Regions from separate parts of the Promicromonospora sp. Populi genome, predicted to be linked through region 2. Evidence: predicted binding sites of a transcription regulator. Region 2 holds the regulator's gene; each other region holds the start of a gene.
What was found. The regulator LexA, encoded in region 2, represses DNA repair genes until DNA is damaged. The targets are predictions, from matches to a motif close to TCGAACANNTGTTCGA.
Positions count from the first base shown of each region.

Region 1: the regulator LexA is predicted to act here: its motif matches at 2,623-2,638, upstream of AB1046_RS14660 (DUF222 domain-containing protein).
Region 3: the regulator LexA is predicted to act here: its motif matches at 4,165-4,180, upstream of AB1046_RS07750 (DUF222 domain-containing protein).

Region 1 covers NZ_CP163528.1:3,240,461-3,246,131, reverse strand. Annotated here, with positions in the region: gene AB1046_RS14665 (NAD(P)/FAD-dependent oxidoreductase) at 1-714, opposite strand, end outside; gene AB1046_RS14660 (DUF222 domain-containing protein) at 766-2,493, opposite strand; partial or broken gene AB1046_RS14655 (DUF4333 domain-containing protein) at 2,781-2,912, opposite strand; tRNA gene AB1046_RS14650 (tRNA-Pro) at 2,995-3,071, opposite strand; gene AB1046_RS14645 (RidA family protein) at 3,203-3,670, opposite strand; gene AB1046_RS14640 (DUF4177 domain-containing protein) at 3,667-3,834, opposite strand; gene AB1046_RS14635 (transglycosylase domain-containing protein) at 3,943-5,671, shown strand, end outside.
Region 2 covers NZ_CP163528.1:291,627-297,297, reverse strand. Annotated here, with positions in the region: gene AB1046_RS01345 (amino acid adenylation domain-containing protein) at 1-1,768, opposite strand, end outside; gene AB1046_RS01340 (DUF5302 domain-containing protein) at 1,964-2,191, opposite strand; gene nrdR (transcriptional regulator NrdR) at 2,306-2,776, opposite strand; gene AB1046_RS01330 (LysM peptidoglycan-binding domain-containing protein) at 2,915-3,352, opposite strand; gene lexA (transcriptional repressor LexA) at 3,602-4,351, shown strand; gene AB1046_RS01320 (L-lactate dehydrogenase) at 4,444-5,421, opposite strand; gene AB1046_RS01315 (ATP-dependent DNA helicase) at 5,431-5,671, opposite strand, start outside.
Region 3 covers NZ_CP163528.1:1,727,791-1,733,461, reverse strand. Annotated here, with positions in the region: gene AB1046_RS07760 (copper resistance protein CopC) at 1-1,822, shown strand, start outside; gene AB1046_RS07765 (YcnI family protein) at 1-2, shown strand, start outside; gene AB1046_RS07755 (NUDIX domain-containing protein) at 1,860-2,342, shown strand; gene AB1046_RS07750 (DUF222 domain-containing protein) at 2,371-4,017, opposite strand; gene AB1046_RS07745 (glycosyl hydrolase) at 4,472-5,671, shown strand, end outside.

The DNA of each region.
Region 1 (5,671 bases), 2.3 Mb from region 2:
GACGTCGGCTCCCAGGTGGGTGCCGTCGGACAGGTCGACGCCGGTGACCCGGCCCTCTGCGCCCAGCAGCCGTGTGACGGAGGTGCGGCTGAGCAGCCGCACGCCGTGCTCGGCGTGGATGCCCGCGTAGAAATCGCCCATCTCCGGGCCCAGCACCCGACCCAGTGGGTGCGACGCGCGGCCCACCACAGTGACGTCCAGCCCCAGGGATCTGGCCGACGCCGCCACCTCGAGCCCGATCCAGCCGTCACCGATGACCACGACCCGCCCGGTACCTTCCATGGACGCATCGAGCAGCGTGCCGGCGATGCGGTCAGAGTCGTCGATGGTGCGCAGGTAGTGCACGCCGGCCAGGTCGGTGCCGGGGACGTCGAGCGGGCGCGGGGTGGAGCCGGGCGCGAGGAGGAGCTTCGCGAAGGGCAGCCTGGCGCCGTCGGACAGCGTCAGGGTGTGTGCCGCCGGGTCCAGCCCGACCACTGTCTCGTTGGTGCGGACGGTGACCGAGTGCTCGCGATACCAGGCCTCGTCGAGCGGAAAGACGGCGTCGCGTTCCGCCTCACCGCGCAGGTAGTCCTTGCTCAGGGGCGGCCGTTCGTACGGATGGTGCGGCTCGCTGGTGACCACCACTAGGTCGCCGTCGTACCCCTCTGTCCGCAGTGCTTCTGCGGCGCGTGCGGTCGTCAGGCCACCACCGACCAGAACGAACGGGTTCATCGGACGCCTCCGGAATCTGGTGAGGCGTCCAGTCTTGCACCAGGTCTCGGGTCAGGGCATGTGCGCCCAGACGAGATCGGCCCGCCGTTGGCGCTGTTGCCGCAGCGGCCCCCGCAGCGGCTGCGGCCGGTCGGACGCTCGACGGCTCGTCGCCGACATTGGCTTCGCCTTCAGCTTGGCCTCTAGCGTCGCGTTCGCCTTCATCTTCCTCGTCGCCTTCGGTCGGTATGCGATCGCCCCGCTGCGATGTGCTGTGCCGCAGCCGATCGAGTAGCGGCTCCGTGGGATGCGTCCGCCACGTGGGCCGGGCATGCCGACGGCCGGGGTCCACTCGGGTACGGGTTGCCTGCCCGGGTCTTGGACCGGTTCTCGCGGGTGCTCGGCCGGTTCCCGCACGGGCGCAGCCGGTTCCCGCACGGGCGCAGCCGGTTCTCGCACGGGCTCGGGCGGTCGGGGCGCGACCGATGTGTAGGTGTGGCCCGTTGGCGTGACCGTCTCCACGGCCTGCCGACCCTCGACATCCGTCGCTTTCTGCGTCCAGTCGGGTGCTTGTTTTGCGTGGTTGCAGCGGGCGCACAGGCCTTGCCCGTTGTCGAGGCTGGTTGCGCCGCCCTGGGTGTGTGGGATGACGTGGTCGATGTGTCGCACGGGTGCGTCGCACCAGGAGGTGGCGCAGATGCCCTGTTCGCGGGCGCGCAGCAGCGCGGCCAGGCCTTGCGGGTGGAACCGTGAGGTTGATGTGGTGGCCAGCAGCCGGCCGTTCGGGTCGACGTAGATCGCGCGCAGCCATGCCGCGTCGGCGTCGATCGCGTGCGCGACCAGGTTCCGCACCACCGGGGCCGGAACGGTACCTGCCCCGGCGGGCATGCCCTCCACGATGACACCGGGTTGCTCGCCGGACCGGTTCCTGCCGGGCTGGTCACCGCCGGGCTGGTTCCTGCCGGGCTGGTTCCTGTTGGGCTGGTTGCTGTGGGGCTGGTGCTCGCCGGCCAGGAGCGCCTGGTCGGAGACGAGGAGGTTGATCGTGACCGGGACCTCGTCGGCGTGTCCGGGTTCGCGGCCGGTGACCCGCTCGATCAGGGTGTCCGCCATGATCTGCCCCGTGCCGCGCTCGTCACCCGTGGCCTTGGCCGCATCCGCGTGTGCCTTGAGCTGGGCGTACGCCTGGATGCCCTGCTGCATGGGCACCAGTGCGGTCAGGTACACCATGAGGTCCGGGGCGGGACGCACCGAGACCCGCCGCTGCGATACGGCTCGCGCGTTGCGCTTCACGCACGCGTGCACGTCGAGCTGGGCGGCCAGCTCCTTGATCCGGGCGATCAGCCGTCGGGTGCCCATCCGGGCCAGCACGGCCAGGTTCGCCGGGCCGCAGACCTCCTCATCGATCCGCGCCCGGTGCTCCGTCGAGAGATGCGAGGTCTCGCGCACCAGCAGGGTCGCGCGCCACTGGGACAGCACCCCGGTGCGCAGGGCGTCGAACGTGTGCGGCATCTCGGTCAGCCAGACCCGGGCGGTACCCAGGAACGAGGTACCCGCATGCGGACTGCACCGCATCGCCAAACCCACCTGGCTCGGCACACCACGACCACGCCGCACCGCCCCAACACCCTGCTCAGCCTCGTCAGACTTCGTAGCCACCTCCAGCGCCACAGCCAGCCGCGCCTGCGTCGCCGTCGCAGCATTCTTCACCGCCTCCAGCTCACCCAGCAGATCCACCCACTCGGCCTGCACCTGCCTCGACACGGAGGACGTTGTGTCGGTACCGCCTGGCAGGATCATGTCGGCCAACTGGTCACGCACCGCCCGGAGTTCGGTTGCGCGAGTGACCGCGCCGAACGGCATCGACGGCACTTGGCCGTCGTCCGTTCGCTGCTTTAGGTCACCGGATGGCTTCATGCCACCAACATATCGCACACCTGTTCTACATGCGCGCTCAAGCGGAGCGATCTGCCGACGGCAGAACTGGCAGGACCTGAGTCGACCGGGGCCGGCCCGAGCGGAGATCGGCTGCGGCGCCGCAGGCTCTCTTAGCTAGTCACTGCGGCTAGCTGGCCACCGCGGCCAGGTCACTCGGTGGACTCATAGGTGCTCGCGGACAGGTCGCCCAGCTCGTCCAGGATCTCGACGGCGACGGTCGTCTGGCCGTCGTCGACCTGGACGTCGCAGTCAAACGTGCGGCCGACCTCGACGGGCACGGACGCGGGGCAAGAAGGAGAAGGGCTTCAGGCAGAAGAGAGGCCCCCTGACGCAGCGTTTCTGCTGGTCAGAGGGCCTTTTCCATGGTCGGGGTGACAGGATTTGAACCTGCGACCTCTTCGTCCCGAACGAAGCGCGCTACCAAGCTGCGCCACACCCCGATGGATTCCACCGCACAACAGGCACGAAGCCCTTCCGCGGAAGCCTGCTCAGAATAGCCGACGCATGGCCCGGAACGGAAACCGAATCCCGAGTGGGACCCGTCACGCCCGTTCCGGGCCGGTGCGAAGCGCTACACCAGCTCGACGACGAGCTCCAGCTCGACCGGCGAGTCCAGCGGAAGAACCGCCACGCCGACCGCGGAGCGGGCGTGAATGCCGGCGTCGCCGAAGATCTCGCCGAGCACCGTGGACGCCCCGTTGATGACGCCGGGCTGGCCGGTGAAGGACGGGTCGCTGGCCACGAAGCCGACGACCTTCACGATCCGTGCGATCGAGTCGAGCGAGCCGGTGACCGACCGGACGGCGGCGAGCGCGTTGAGGGCGCAGGTGCGGGCGTAGCCCGCGGCGTCGTCGGGCGAGACGAAGCCCTCGCCCGCACCGACCTTGCCCGTGGCCGGTAGTGCGCCCTCGATGAACGGGAGCTGACCGGAGGTGTAGACGTAGTTGCCGGTCTGCACGGCCGGGACGTACGCCGCGACTGGGGCCGCAACCTCGGGGAGCTTGATGCCCAGCTCGGCGAGGCGCTGCTCGTGGCTCATGCGTCACCGCCGTTGGGGCGCTTCAGGTAGGCGACCAGCCCGGTGCCGTCGGGCCCGGGCACCACCTGGACGAGCTCCCAGCCGTCCGAGCCCCACTGGTCGAGGATCGCCTTGGTGTTGTGAATGAGGAGGGGGATCGTCGCGTACTCCCACTTCGTTGCCATGGCGTCGATGCTAGCCCGCGATCGGCGAGGACGATTCCGCACGAGACCTGCACACGGGTCGGGCTCGTTTGGGCGCGCTCTGTCAGGGGCAGCCCGTAACCTTGGCCCATGGCCATGGCGAACCCTCGCGAGCCGCGCCGGATCACCCGAACCATTCCCGCGGCTCAGCTCATCGGACTCCTCCTTGCATTCGTGCTGACCGCAGGTGCCGGTGGCCTGATAACTGCCGGACTCGTGATCCCGCTGGCCTCGGGCCTGGACACCGCGGTCGACACCGGGGTCGAGGTCTTCGAGGAGGTGCCGGCGGAGCTGGTTCCCGGGCCGTTGTCGGAGCAGTCGCAGATCTACGCGAGCGACGGCGAGACGAGGCTGGCCACGTTCTACGCGCAGAACCGCATCGTCGTGCCGCTCGACAGGGTGTCCGAGAACATGCAGAACGCCGTCGTCGCCATCGAGGACGAGCGGTTCTACACGCACGGCGGCGTGGATCCGGAGGGCATCTCGCGCGCCGCGCTGCAGAACTTCGGCGGGGGTGCCACGCAGGGTGCCTCGACGCTCACCCAGCAGTACGTGAAAAACGTCCTCATCGAGGAGGCTGATCGCGAGGGCGACACCTTCGGTGTGCTGGAGGCCCGCGAGGACTCGCTCACCCGAAAGCTCCGCGAGGCGAAGCTCGCCATCGCGATCGAGAAGGAGATGTCGAAGGACGACATCCTGCAGGGCTACCTCAACATCGCGCAGTTCGGTGTGAGCGTGTACGGCGTCGAGACGGCTTCGCAGCACTATTTCAACAAGTCCGCCAGCGACCTGTCGATCGTCGAGGCCGCGACGATCGCGGGTATCACCAAGGCCCCGAGCCAGTTCGACCCGGTCCAGAACCCCGAGGACGCCCTGATCCGCCGCAACCTCGTGATCGGCAAGATGTGGCAGCTCGGCTACATCTCGACCCCGGAGCGGGACGAGGCGATGGCGACGACGCTGGAGAGCACCCTCGACGTCCAGCCGATCGAGGTCGGCTGCGACGCCGCCGGCGGTGCGGCCTTCTTCTGCGACTACGTGATCAAGGACATCATGGCCAACCCCGAGTTCGGGGAGACCAGGGATGACCGCTACAACCTCCTGTACCGCGGCGGTCTGCGGATCGTCACGACGCTGGATGTGGGTATGCAGGCGGCCGCACAGGAGACGGTCACCTCAGCTGTGCCCGCCGACGACCCCAGCGGGCTCGAGGCGGCGATCACCTCGGTGGAGCCGGGCACGGGAGAGATCCTCGCCATGGCGCAGAACGTTCCGTACGACGCCAGCAGCGAGCCCGAGCCGCGGCATACCTCAGTGAACTACTCGGCCGACTACCTGCACGGCAACTCCCGTGGCTTCCAAGTCGGCTCGAACTACAAGCCCTTCGTGCTGGCCGAATGGTTGCGCAGCGGGCACCAGCTGAACGATGTCCTGAGCTCGGGCTCGGTCGTGCTTCCGCAGAGCTCTTTCAGCGCGGGATGCGAGGGATCGTCACTTGCCGGCGAGCCTTGGAGCGTGAGGAACGCGGAAGCCGTCGCGAGCACCCGGATGACCGTGCTCCAGGCCACGTTCCAGTCGGTGAACACGGTATATGCGCGCATGTCGCAGCAGCTCAACCTGTGCGACGTCAGGCAGTCCGCCTACGACGTCGGGTATCGCCCCACCCAGCACGCCAGTATCGACGGTGGTGGACCGATCGAGGGCGAGGCCACCGCACGGGACATCGAGGTTCTTCCCTCGATGGTGCTCGGCACGCAGTCGAGCTCTCCCCTGGGCATGGCGTCGGCCTACGCGACGTTCGCTTCCGGCGGGACCTACT
Region 2 (5,671 bases):
CGGGGAGGTCGGCACAGACCTGCTCGGCGATCCAGTGGTCGCGCTGAATGGGGCTCAGGGGGTGGGGCACGTCCTCGGCGAGCCCGGCTGGGGTGGCGTCCAACATGTCGGTGGCGCCGGCGATCACCTCGGCGAGTGCGGCGACGGTCGGGTCGGCATACCACCGGGTGAGGGTCAGCGCGGCGCCGTGCCGCGAGCGCAGGCCGGCGATGAGGCGCACCGCGTCCAGCGAGTCGCCGCCGAGGGCGAGGAAGTCGTCGGCGGGGCCGGTCACCGCCGTACCGAGCACTTCCTCGAACAGCGCCGCTGCGGCTCGCTCCGGGGCCGTGCCTAGGGTCTCGGCGGTCCGTTCGGCGGGTATCACCGCCGCGAGCGCCAGCTTGTCGATCTTGCCCTGGGGGGTGAGCGGGAGGCGGGCGTGGCGCACGAGGGCGCTGGGGACGAGTGCCGCGGGCAGCACGTTGCCCAGCGCGCCGCGCACGCCGTCGAGGTCGGTCTCGGCGGCGGTGACCACGTGTGCCACGAGCCGGGCGCGGCCGCGGCGGTCGTCGACGAGCACCACCGCGTCGTCGACGTCCGCGATCGTGCGCAGCACTGCCTCGACCTCGCCGGGCTCGACCCGGTGGCCGCGGATCTTGACCTGGTCGTCGAGCCGGCCGAGGAACTCCAGCTGCCCGTCCGCCCAGCGCACGCGGTCACCCGAGCGGTACTCCCGCGCGCCGTCGGGGCCCGTGACGAACCGGTCGGCGGTCAGCTCCGGCCGGTTCAGGTAGCCCTGGGCCACGCCGGTGCCGCCGATGAGCAGCTCGTCGTCGTCGCCCACCCGGCAGGTCACTCCGTGGTGCGGGACGCCGATCGGCACGACCTTGCCCGACCACTCGGTCACGTCCGCGAAGGTGGCACTGACGGTGGTCTCGGTGGGGCCGTAGGTGTTGTAGAGCCGTGCGGTGGTGCCGACCGCCTGCTGCCACTGGCGCACCGCGTCCGGCCGGGCGGTCTCGCCGCCGATGATCACGCAGCGCACCGCGGCGGGCAGCGCCGCCTCGCCGCGGTCGAGGGCCGAGACCAGCTCGTGCCAGTACGCGGTCGGCAGGTCGAGAACGGTGATCCCGAGCACGCCGCAGCGGTCGAGGAACAGGTCGGGGCGGCTGATCATGTCGTCGTCGCGCAGGACCAGCGTGGCGCCGCTGCTCAGCGTCGGGAAGATCTCCTCGACGCTGGCGTCGAAGCTCAGCGACGCGAACTGCAGCACCCGGTCGCCCTCCCCCAGTGAGAACTGCTCGGCGGACACGCGACTGAACTCGCGCAGCGAGTCGCGACCGATGAGCACACCCTTGGGCCGACCGGTGGAGCCGGAGGTGAAGATGACGTAGGCCGGCTCGTGCTGGGACACGCTGTCGGGGAGCGGCAGCACTCCCTCGGCGGTGACCAGTGCCCTCGGCCGGGTCTCCTCGACCATCATCCGCAGGCGGGGCTCAGGGTAGGCCGGGTCGAGGGGCACGTACCCGGCGCCGCTGCGCAACGTGGCCAGGAAGGCCACGACGGCGTCCCGGCCGCGCGGCAGGCGCACACCGACGAGGTCACCCGCCCGCACGCCGGCTGCGGCCAGCCGGTCCGCCGTCTCGGCGACCCGGGCGACAAGGCCCGCGTAGGTCAGCTCCTCGGCTCCGTCGATCAGTGCCGCGGCGTTCGGTGTCCGCCGGGCCTGTGCGGCGACTGCGGCCCAGAGGTCCACCACGGACGCAGGGGCCTGCGCTGTCTGAGTCACCGGACTCCTTCTTCAGTTCGCTGAGGTGCTGTGCGGGACGCAGCGTCACAGAACTGGTCGAAAGCATCCGGGGGATAGCTCGCGGATGTCCCCCACTTGAACAGGGCCTAAACGGTCAAATCAACCCCCTCGCGGGCACGACAAAGGCCGCTGACCTGGCCTTTAACCAGGTTCAGCGGCCTCCACCACCGAGGATCAGCCGCTCTTGCGCCGGAACATCTTCTGCACGGGGCCGGTCGTCTCCGAGCCGTGCACCGCACCGGTGTTCACGTCGCCCGCGGACGTGCGCTGCCGAGCCGCGTTCTTGCGGTCCAGCGCCTCCTTGAACCGCGCCTTCGCATCCGTGCTCGGCGCGGTCGGGGCCTTGGGCTCCTCAGCGCCCTGGACCTCGGCCTCCTCGGCATTGGGCTTGTCGTCCGTCACACCGATCACCTCCTCTTGTTTCGGGGGTCCCTCGATCGGGTCCGTCGTCTGCCCAGCCTGCACCACCTAGCGCCAGGCTGCCAAAGTTTTACGAAACCTTGTGCCGCTCAGGCGTCAGGCCTGGGCGGCGGCCCGCTCCGCGCGCTCGGCACGCAGCGACGTGATGGCGCTCTCGAAGTCCTCGAGCGAGTCGAACGACTGGTAGACGCTCGCGAACCGGAGGTAGGCCACCTCGTCGAGCTCACGCAGCGGGCCGAGGATCGCCAGGCCCACCTCGTAAGCGTCGATCTCGGCGCTGCCGTTGCTCCGCAGGGTCTCCTCGACCCGCTGAGCCAGGATCGCGAGGTCGTCGTCGCTCACCGGACGGCCCTGGCACGCCTTGCGCACCCCCGCGGCGACCTTGTCGCGGCTGAAAGGTTCGGTGGCGCCGGAGCGCTTGACGACGGAGAGGCTCGCCGTCTCCACGGTGGTGAACCGTCTGTTGCAGTTGGGGCACTGCCGTCGGCGCCGGATCGACAGGCCGTCGTCGGCGGTCCGCGAGTCCACCACGCGCGAGTCGGCATGGCGACAGAACGGGCAGTGCATGCTCACTCCTGCGTGGTCGACCACCGACCGGAGGCCTCCGGTCGCGCCCCGACCGTAAGCGGGCAAACCACCACCTTGCAACATCGCCGCAACATTTGACGGCGGATTGTGGCTTCTGGTCACTCCTAAGGGCTCTGGTCACTCCTCGGGGAGGAGCAGCAGCTCACCGACCCGCAGCGTGCCCGACGACATCCGGTTGAGCTCCTGCAGCCTGCCGACCGCCGCCCGGACGTCCTCGCCCGGCTCCGCGACCTGCCGTGCGAAGCCCCAGAGCGTCTCCCCCGGCCGCACCGCGTGCACCCGAACTTGAGTGGGCTCACCGGCGGTACTGGCGACGGCGGTTGCCCCCCACGTCACCATCGGCGCGACCAGGAGCATCGCCAGCAGCACCAGGACCGCGCGACCGCGGCGCGTGAGCCGCAGGCCGGCCAGCCCGAGCCGGTCGGCGAACGTGCGCGGCTCCTGCCGGTTGTACGCCTGCCGGGGGTACGCCGGGACGGCGACCAGCCGGGGTGCAGGTGTATGCGCCTGCCCGAACGTCGGGCTGTACTGCCTCAGCGGGATCACGTCCCCCATGGCCCCTCCTCCGAGTTTCGCGAATTCTTCATACACGCGTTCGTCGAACGCACGTACCATTGTGTAGCACGGGACACCGTCGATGTCGAGACACGCTCGAACATTCGTTTGATGGATGTGAGTTTGTGATCTAGAGTGGGTCGCGCAGGGGAGAACATTTGTCGGAACGGGAGGGGCACGGGCATGACGGGACGGGACGGGACCAGCGACACGAGAGCGGTCGACACAGCGCACTCCGGCGTCGCCACGCTGGACGCGCCAGGCGACAAGGCGGTCGCTGACGTACACGCGATCTCGCCGACCGACCGCCTGACCGAGCGGCAGCGCCTGGTGCTGGACACGATTCGGCAGTCGTTCGAGACGCGGGGCTACCCGCCGTCGATGCGTGAGATCGGCGAGGCCGTCGGGCTGGCCAGCCCGTCGAGCGTCAAGCACCAGCTCCAGATGCTCGAGAAGAAGGGCTTCCTGCGCCGCGACCCGAACCGGCCGCGCGCGATGGAGCTCGTCGAGCCGCTGGCGGAGCAGGTCGACAAGCCGACACGCGGTGAGATCCACTGGCCGGAGCCGCGGCGCAGCGGCCAGGTCCACTGGGGCGGTTCGGTGCCCGACGACGCCAGCACCCCGCCGCCGTCGTACGTGCCGCTCGTCGGCCGGATCGCGGCCGGTGGCCCGATCCTCGCCGAGCAGGTCGTCGAGGACGTGTTCCCGCTCCCCCGCCAGCTCGTGGGTGACGGTGACCTGTTCCTGCTCAAGGTCGCCGGCGACTCGATGGTCGACGCCGCGATCTGCGACGGGGACTGGGTAGTGGTGCGGCAGCAGAACGTCGCCGAGCAGGGCGAGATCGTCGCGGCCATGCTCGACGGCGAGGCCACGGTCAAGACGTTCAAGCAGACCGACGGGCACGTGCTGCTGCTGCCGCAGAACCCGGCCTACGAGCCCATCCCGGGCGACGAGGCGCGGATCCTGGGCCGCGTGGTAGCGGTCCTCCGCTCCCTGTAGACCGCTCCCGGACGACGAGAACGGGGTTGTGTTCGGATGCCGACCTGGCACGAACACAACCCCGTTCTCGTCGCACTTGGCACGACAGTCAGTCAGAAGCCGAAGCGTTTCTGGACCGCGCGGACGCTGTCCGCGGACGCGCGCAGGCCTGTCAGCTCCTCGTCGGACATCGGGACGCGCACGTTGCCCGTGACACCGCGCCCGTCTACCAGTGACGGCACGGACAGGCAGACGTCACTGATGCCGTAGTAGTCGTCCAGCAGCGAGGACACCGGCATGATCCGCCGTTCGTCGTTGAGCACCGCCTCGATGATGCGGGTAGCGGCCAGGCCGACGGCGTAGTTGGTGGCCCCCTTCCCCGCGATGATGCGGTAGGCCGAGTCGACCACCTCGTGGTGCACCTCCGCGCGCATCGCGGCGTCGATCGACCGGGCGTCGCCCACCGGTTCCCAGTCGAGCAGCGGTACGCCGCCGATCGAGGCGGAGCTCCACAGGGCGATCTCCGAGTCGCCGTGCTCGCCCGCGATGTACGCGTGCACGTTCCCGACCGCCACCCCGCACCGCTCGGCGAGCACCACCCGCAGCCGGGACGAGTCCAGGACCGTGCCGCTGCCGAAGAGCCGCTCCCGCGGCAGACCGGAGATCTTGAGCGCCGCGTAGGTCACTACGTCCACGGGGTTGGTCACCATCAGATAGGTCGCGTCGGGCGCGACGTCGACCAGGCCCGGCAGGATCGTGCGCATCAGGCCGATCGTCCCCTCAGCGAGGTCGACCCGGCTCTGCCCGGGCTTCTGCTTCGCCCCGGCGGTCACCACCACGATGTCGGCGCCCTCGCAGACCGCCACGTCGTCCGAGCCGATCACGTGCGCCTGGGGCGTGAACATCAGGCCGTGCTGCAGGTCGAGCACCTCGGCCTCGACCTTCGACCTGTCCACGTCGAGCAGGGCGATGGTGCGCGCCGCTCCGCGGGCGAGCGCGGCGAAGGCGAGCGTGGACCCGACCGCTCCGGCGCCCACTACCGCGAGCTTGGTGGTGGGAGAAACAGAAGGACCGTCCGACGGTGCTGTCATGCCTCCAGGCTAGGTGTCGAGCCGCGCGAGGGCGGCGCGGACCAGGGCCGGGTCGTTCGTGGGCCAGAAGCCGGGCATCGACTTGGTGAGGAACGACGCGTACCGCGCGGTCGCGAGCCGGGGATCCAGGACGGCCACGACCCCCCGGTCGTCCATGCTCCGCACGAGGCGGCCCGAGCCCTGCGCAAGCAGCAGTGCCGCGTGCTGCGCGGACACCGCCATGAACCCGTTGCCGCCCGCCTGCTCGACG
Region 3 (5,671 bases), 1.4 Mb from region 2:
GACGCCGACCCAGGTGAAGCGCCGGGGCCCGGGAGGGCGCGCCGCGAGCTGGTTGCTCCTGTTCGCCGTCGTCTGCGCGCTCGTCCTCGGCCCGGCAGGCAGCGCCGCGGCCCACGCGACCCTCGTCAGTACCGACCCGGCAGAGGGCGCGGTGCTCGACGTCGCGCCCGAGCGGGTCACGTTCAGTTTCAACGAGTCAGTGATCGGCGTCCCGGCGGGGATCAAGGTGTTCGATGCGACCGGGACCGAGGTGGCCTCCTCAGCCTCGGTCCGTGAGTCGCAGCTCCTCGTCGACCTTGACGAGGAGGTTGCCGACGGCACGCTGGTGGTCCTGTGGCGGCTCGTGTCCGAGGACGGGCACCCGATCGGCGGCTCGCTGAGCTTCGCCGTCGGCGCTCCCAGCGACGTCGTGGACGTGCCGACGACCAGTGCGGACTCCGCCACCGACGCGCCCGTCCTGCTCGGCCTGGTCCGCGGGCTGGGCTACGTGGGCCTCCTCCTGGCCGCCGGTGTTGCGGCCTTCGCGGTCCTGTTCCTTCCCCGGGATCGCGGCGCCGACCGCTCGCGTGCCCGGCTGCGTCCGGTCGCCCGCGCGGCGGCAGGCGTCGCGGCTCTCGGCTGGCTGGCCGCCGTGCCGCTGGTCGCGCTCTACCAGCTCGGCCTGCCGGCCTCGGCGATCTTCGCGGGCTCGACCTGGTCGTCGCTCGCGCCGGCCGAGTATGCGGTCCCCGCCGTCGTGGTCTTGGGGCTCGCCCTGACAGCGTGGTCACTCCCGGCGGCGGTAGCCCCCAACCGGACGAGGGTCGCCCTCGTGCTGACCGGCTGTGTGCTGGCGGTCGCCGCGCCGGCGTTCACCGGCCACACGCGGGCCGCCACGCCCGAGGCCCTGGTGGTCGGCGTCGACGTGCTGCACCTGGCCGCGGGAGCCTTGTGGCTGGGCGGCCTGGTGGCGATCGCCCTGGTCCTCAGAGGCCTCGCGCGCGGGGATGTTGCGGGCGGGGACCTCGTACGTGGGGATGCTGCGCGCGGCGACTCCGGCGCCGTCGTGCTCGGCCGGTTCTCGACCTGGGCCGCCGGCCTGCTCGCGGTGCTCGTGGTAGCCGGGACGTTCCTGGCCTGGCGGATCGCCGGATCCTGGGACGCGCTCCTCGACTCCGGCTACGGGGCCCTGCTCCTCGTCAAGATCCTCGCCGTACTGGTCGCGATAGCGATCGCCGCGTGGAACCGGTTCTCCCTGCTGCCGCGGCTCCGCGACGCGCGCCCTGCCCGCGACGTTTCTCGTCGCCGCGGCGTTTCCCGCCTCCGCGACGCGCCCCATACCCGTGACGCTCCTCGCCTCCGCGGCGCTTCCCGTCCCCGGGACCGCGCGGTCCCGACCAAGCTGCTGGTCCGCACGGCGCTCGCGGAGGCGGGCGTGCTGGTCGTCGTCCTCTTCGTCACCGGCTTCCTGGTGGACCGGAGCCCCGAGCCTGAAGCGGCCGTCACCTCGGTAGACAGAGCGGGGGAGAGCGCCCAGGAGTCGGTGCAGCTGGACGACATCTCGGCGGAGGTCACCCTGGCCCCGCTGAGAGTCGGCCCGGCCACCCTCACCATCACGATGACCGACCAGGCCGGGGAGCCCGCCGAGGGTTACGAGGCCCCGCAGCTCAGCCTGACGACGGGCGACGTGGACCTCGGAGCGGTGGAGGTCAACTCGCTCGGTCCGGGCGTCTACGCCGGCGACGTCGTGCTGCCGACCACGGGAGAGTGGGAGGTGCAGGTGTCGCTGCGCACCACGGAGTTCGACAACCCGGTGGCCACGGCGACGTTCCGGGTGCCCTGACGGGTTCAGGACGGCGCGATCGTCGACACTGGTCATCATGGCGAAAACGAGTGCTGGGCTCCTGCTCTACCGAACCCTGCCCGACGGCGGGCTCGAGGTGCTGCTCGGCCACATGGGCGGGCCGTTCTGGGCCCGCAAGGACGCTGGAGCGTGGACGCTGCTCAAGGGCGAGCTCGAACCCGGCGAGGAGCCACACGCCGCAGCGCTGCGTGAGGCCGGAGAGGAGCTCGGGCTGGAGCTACCTACGTCGGCCGCGCCGGACGTCGAGCTCGGTGAGGTACGTCAGCGCACGGGCAAGCTGGTCGTCGCCTGGGCGCGCGAGTGGCCTCATCCCTGGACCGACCTGGCGGAGGCGCGGAGCAACACTGTCGAGATCGAGTGGCCGCCGCGGTCAGGGAAACGCATCGAGATCCCGGAGATCGACCGCGTCGCCTGGTTCGGACCGGACGAGGCAAGCCGTCTCGTCGTCAGCGCGCAGGCGGTGTTCGTCGATCGGCTGGCGGAGGCCTTGGCGAGGTGAGCCGTGGCGCTTAGGTGATGACCGGGTTCTAAGCCCAGGCGAGGTCGGCCCGGCGTGGCCGTCGGGACGGTCGGCGCCCAGGGCCCCGGTCTCGGCGGGGCCGGTAGGCGATGGCGCCGTGGGCAGGCGTCGTCCGACAGCCGATGGAGTATCTGCTGCGTGACGCGCGAGCGCCGGGTTCGCCCATGCCGACGGCCGGGGTCCACTCGGGTACGGGTTGCCTGCCCGGGTCTTGGACCGGTTCTCGCGGGGGCTCGGCCGGTTCCCGCACGGGCGCAGCCGGTTCCCGCACGGGCGCAGCCGGTTCCCGCACGGGCGCAGCCGGTTCTCGCACGGGCTCGGGCGGTCGGGGCGCGACCGATGTGTAGGTGTGGCCCGTTGGCGTGACCGTCTCCACGGCCTGCCGACCCTCGACATCCGTCGCTTTCTGCGTCCAGTCGGGTGCTTGTTTTGCGTGGTTGCAGCGGGCGCACAGGCCTTGCCCGTTGTCGAGGCTGGTTGCGCCGCCCTGGGTGTGTGGGATGACGTGGTCGATGTGTCGCACGGGTGCGTCGCACCAGGAGGTGGCGCAGATGCCCTGTTCGCGGGCGCGCAGCAGCGCGGCCAGGCCTTGCGGGTGGAACCGTGAGGTTGATGTGGTGGCTAGCAGCCGGCCGTTCGGGTCGACGTAGATCGCGCGCAGCCATGCCGCGTCGGCGTCGATCGCGTGCGCGACCAGGTTCCGCACCACCGGGGCCGGAACGGTACCTGCCCCGGCGGGCATGCCCTCCACGATGACACCGGGTTGCTCGCCGGACCGGTTCCTGCCGGGCTGGTCACCGCCGGGCTGGTTCCTGCCGGGCTGGTTCCTGTTGGGCTGGTTGCTGTGGGGCTGGTGCTCGCCGGCCAGGAGCGCCTGGTCGGAGACGAGGAGGTTGATCGTGACCGGGACCTCGTCGGCGTGTCCGGGTTCGCGGCCGGTGACCCGCTCGATCAGGGTGTCCGCCATGATCTGCCCCGTGCCGCGCTCGTCACCCGTCGCCTTGGTCGCATCCGCGTGTGCCTTGAGCTGGGCGTACGCCTGGATGCCCTGCTGCATGGGCACCAGCGCGGTCAGGTACACCATGAGGTCCGGGGCGGGACGCACCGAGACCCGCCGCTGCGATACGGCTCGCGCGTTGCGCTTCACGCACGCGTGCACATCGAGCTGGGCGGCCAGCTCCTTGATCCGGGCGACCAGCCGCCGGGTGCCCATCCGGGCCAGCACGGCCAGGTTCGCCGGGCCGCAGACCTCCTCATCGATCCGCGCCCGGTGCTCCGTCGAGAGATGCGAGGTCTCGCGCACCAGCAGGGTCGCGCGCCACTGGGACAGCACCCCGGTGCGCAGGGCGTCGAACGTGTGCGGCATCTCGGTCAGCCAGACCCGGGCGGTACCCAGGAACGAGGTACCCGCATGCGGACTGCACCGCATCGCCAAACCCACCTGGCTCGGCACACCACGACCACGCCGCTCGGCACGAATGCTCTGCTCAGCCTCGTCGGACTTCGTAGCCACCTCCAGCGCCACAGCCAGCCGCGCCTGCGTCGCCGTCGCAGCATTCTTCACCGCCTCCAGCTCACCCAGCAGATCCACCCACTCGGCCTGCACCTGCCTCGACACGGAGGACGTTGTGTCGGTACCGCCTGGCAGGATCATCCCCGCCAGCACCTGGCGCATCGCCCGCACCCCTGCGACGTCGACGACCCCGCGGAATGCTGCACTACCGCCGGGCAGCACCGACTCGGCAGGCTCGTCGCCTGCCCTAGTCGTCGCTACACCCGTTCGCGTCATGACATCAATCTATCGCACACACGTTCGTATCGCTCGTCGAACCAGTTCTGTCTGCCACGAGCAGAATCGACGGTCGCCGCCGGCTGGACCCGCCGGCTGGACCCACCGACTGGCCAAGGCGCTTCGGCGATTGCCATGCGGCGACGGATCCATCCGGCCTCGCACATGGTTGACGCCCGGCTGCCGACCTGCCATGGTGTGAGAGCGCTCCCACGGTCTGGCCGGCAGGCGCGCGCAAGTCTCCCTCACCACCCCTCGAAGACGCGGGAACGACGTGAGCCGAACACCCCAATGACGGGGCGGTTCAGAGAGGACGACGATGTTCCATCCCTTTGCCAGCACAGGTTCTACGGAGCGACTAGGCCGGGAGCGGCGTGCGCGAATCGCCGTCCTCACAGCGGTCGTGCTCGTCGCCTCCACGATCACCGCCATTCCATCCGTGGCGGCCGACCCGATACCCGAGGGGGCCGGGAGCTATACGACCGATCAGGTCGGCCCAGCACCCGAGGGGTGCGCCCCGCTCGCAACCGATGCTCGCGCGTACATCACCGACTCGGCGCCGCAAGGGGCCGTGCCGACGAACGACTGGTGGTCGTCGCTGAGCTTCAAGAAGTTCGACTGCTCGATGAGCGAGCCACTCCACGCGCACCCCGTGTCGTACAAACCGACGCCGGGTGGCCTCGGCCTTTCCTACACGCAGCAGCCCACCCTCTACGGGACACCCGGCGGGATCGGGGAGTTCCACTACCCGTACAGCCAGGACCTCGTCGTCGGGGTCGCGGGACTGAACGCCTCCGTCGCCGAGGTCGCGGACTGGAGCGACTGGACCGTCACCCCGTCGTGGAGCGACGGGGCACGCTCCATGACGGCGACGATCGGGCACGGTCTACCCATGACCTGGTTCGAGATGGCGGGTGGGGACGCGCTCCTCACCGGCGGGTCGGACCTGCGCGTGTGGCTCCGCGACGGCGCCCGCATCGGCTTCAGCACGGGCGGCGCCGACTACGTCGCGTTCGCGCCGACCGGATCGTCCTGGACGACGTCGGGCAGCGTGTTGCGCAGCAACCTGAATGGCAGGGGCTATCTCTCCGTCGCCGCCCTTCCCACGACCCCGGCGGACAACGACGCGGCGCGCACCGCCCAGGCGAACTCGTTCACGCCGTATGCCTATGTCGAGGTGACCGGGACCCGCGCCGATTACGTCTACGACGAGGCGACGAGCATCGTCCGTACGACGTACTCGTTCGAGACCGAGGCGCACGAGGGCACAAACGAGGGCACGATCGTCGCGCTCTACCCGCATCAAGAGGTGTACCTCGAGGGGTCAGCCGGCGACGGACCGGGCGACGGCGCAGCCGGCAACCGCGACTACGTGTCGGCACGCGGCGCGATGACCACGCTGATCGGAGCGACGTCGTTCACGACCGACACCCCGTTCACCGGTGTGCTGCCGGAGGTCCCCTCGGTAGCTACCGCGGACGGCGACGCGAACGCGCGGCTTGATGCCCTTCTGGACGCC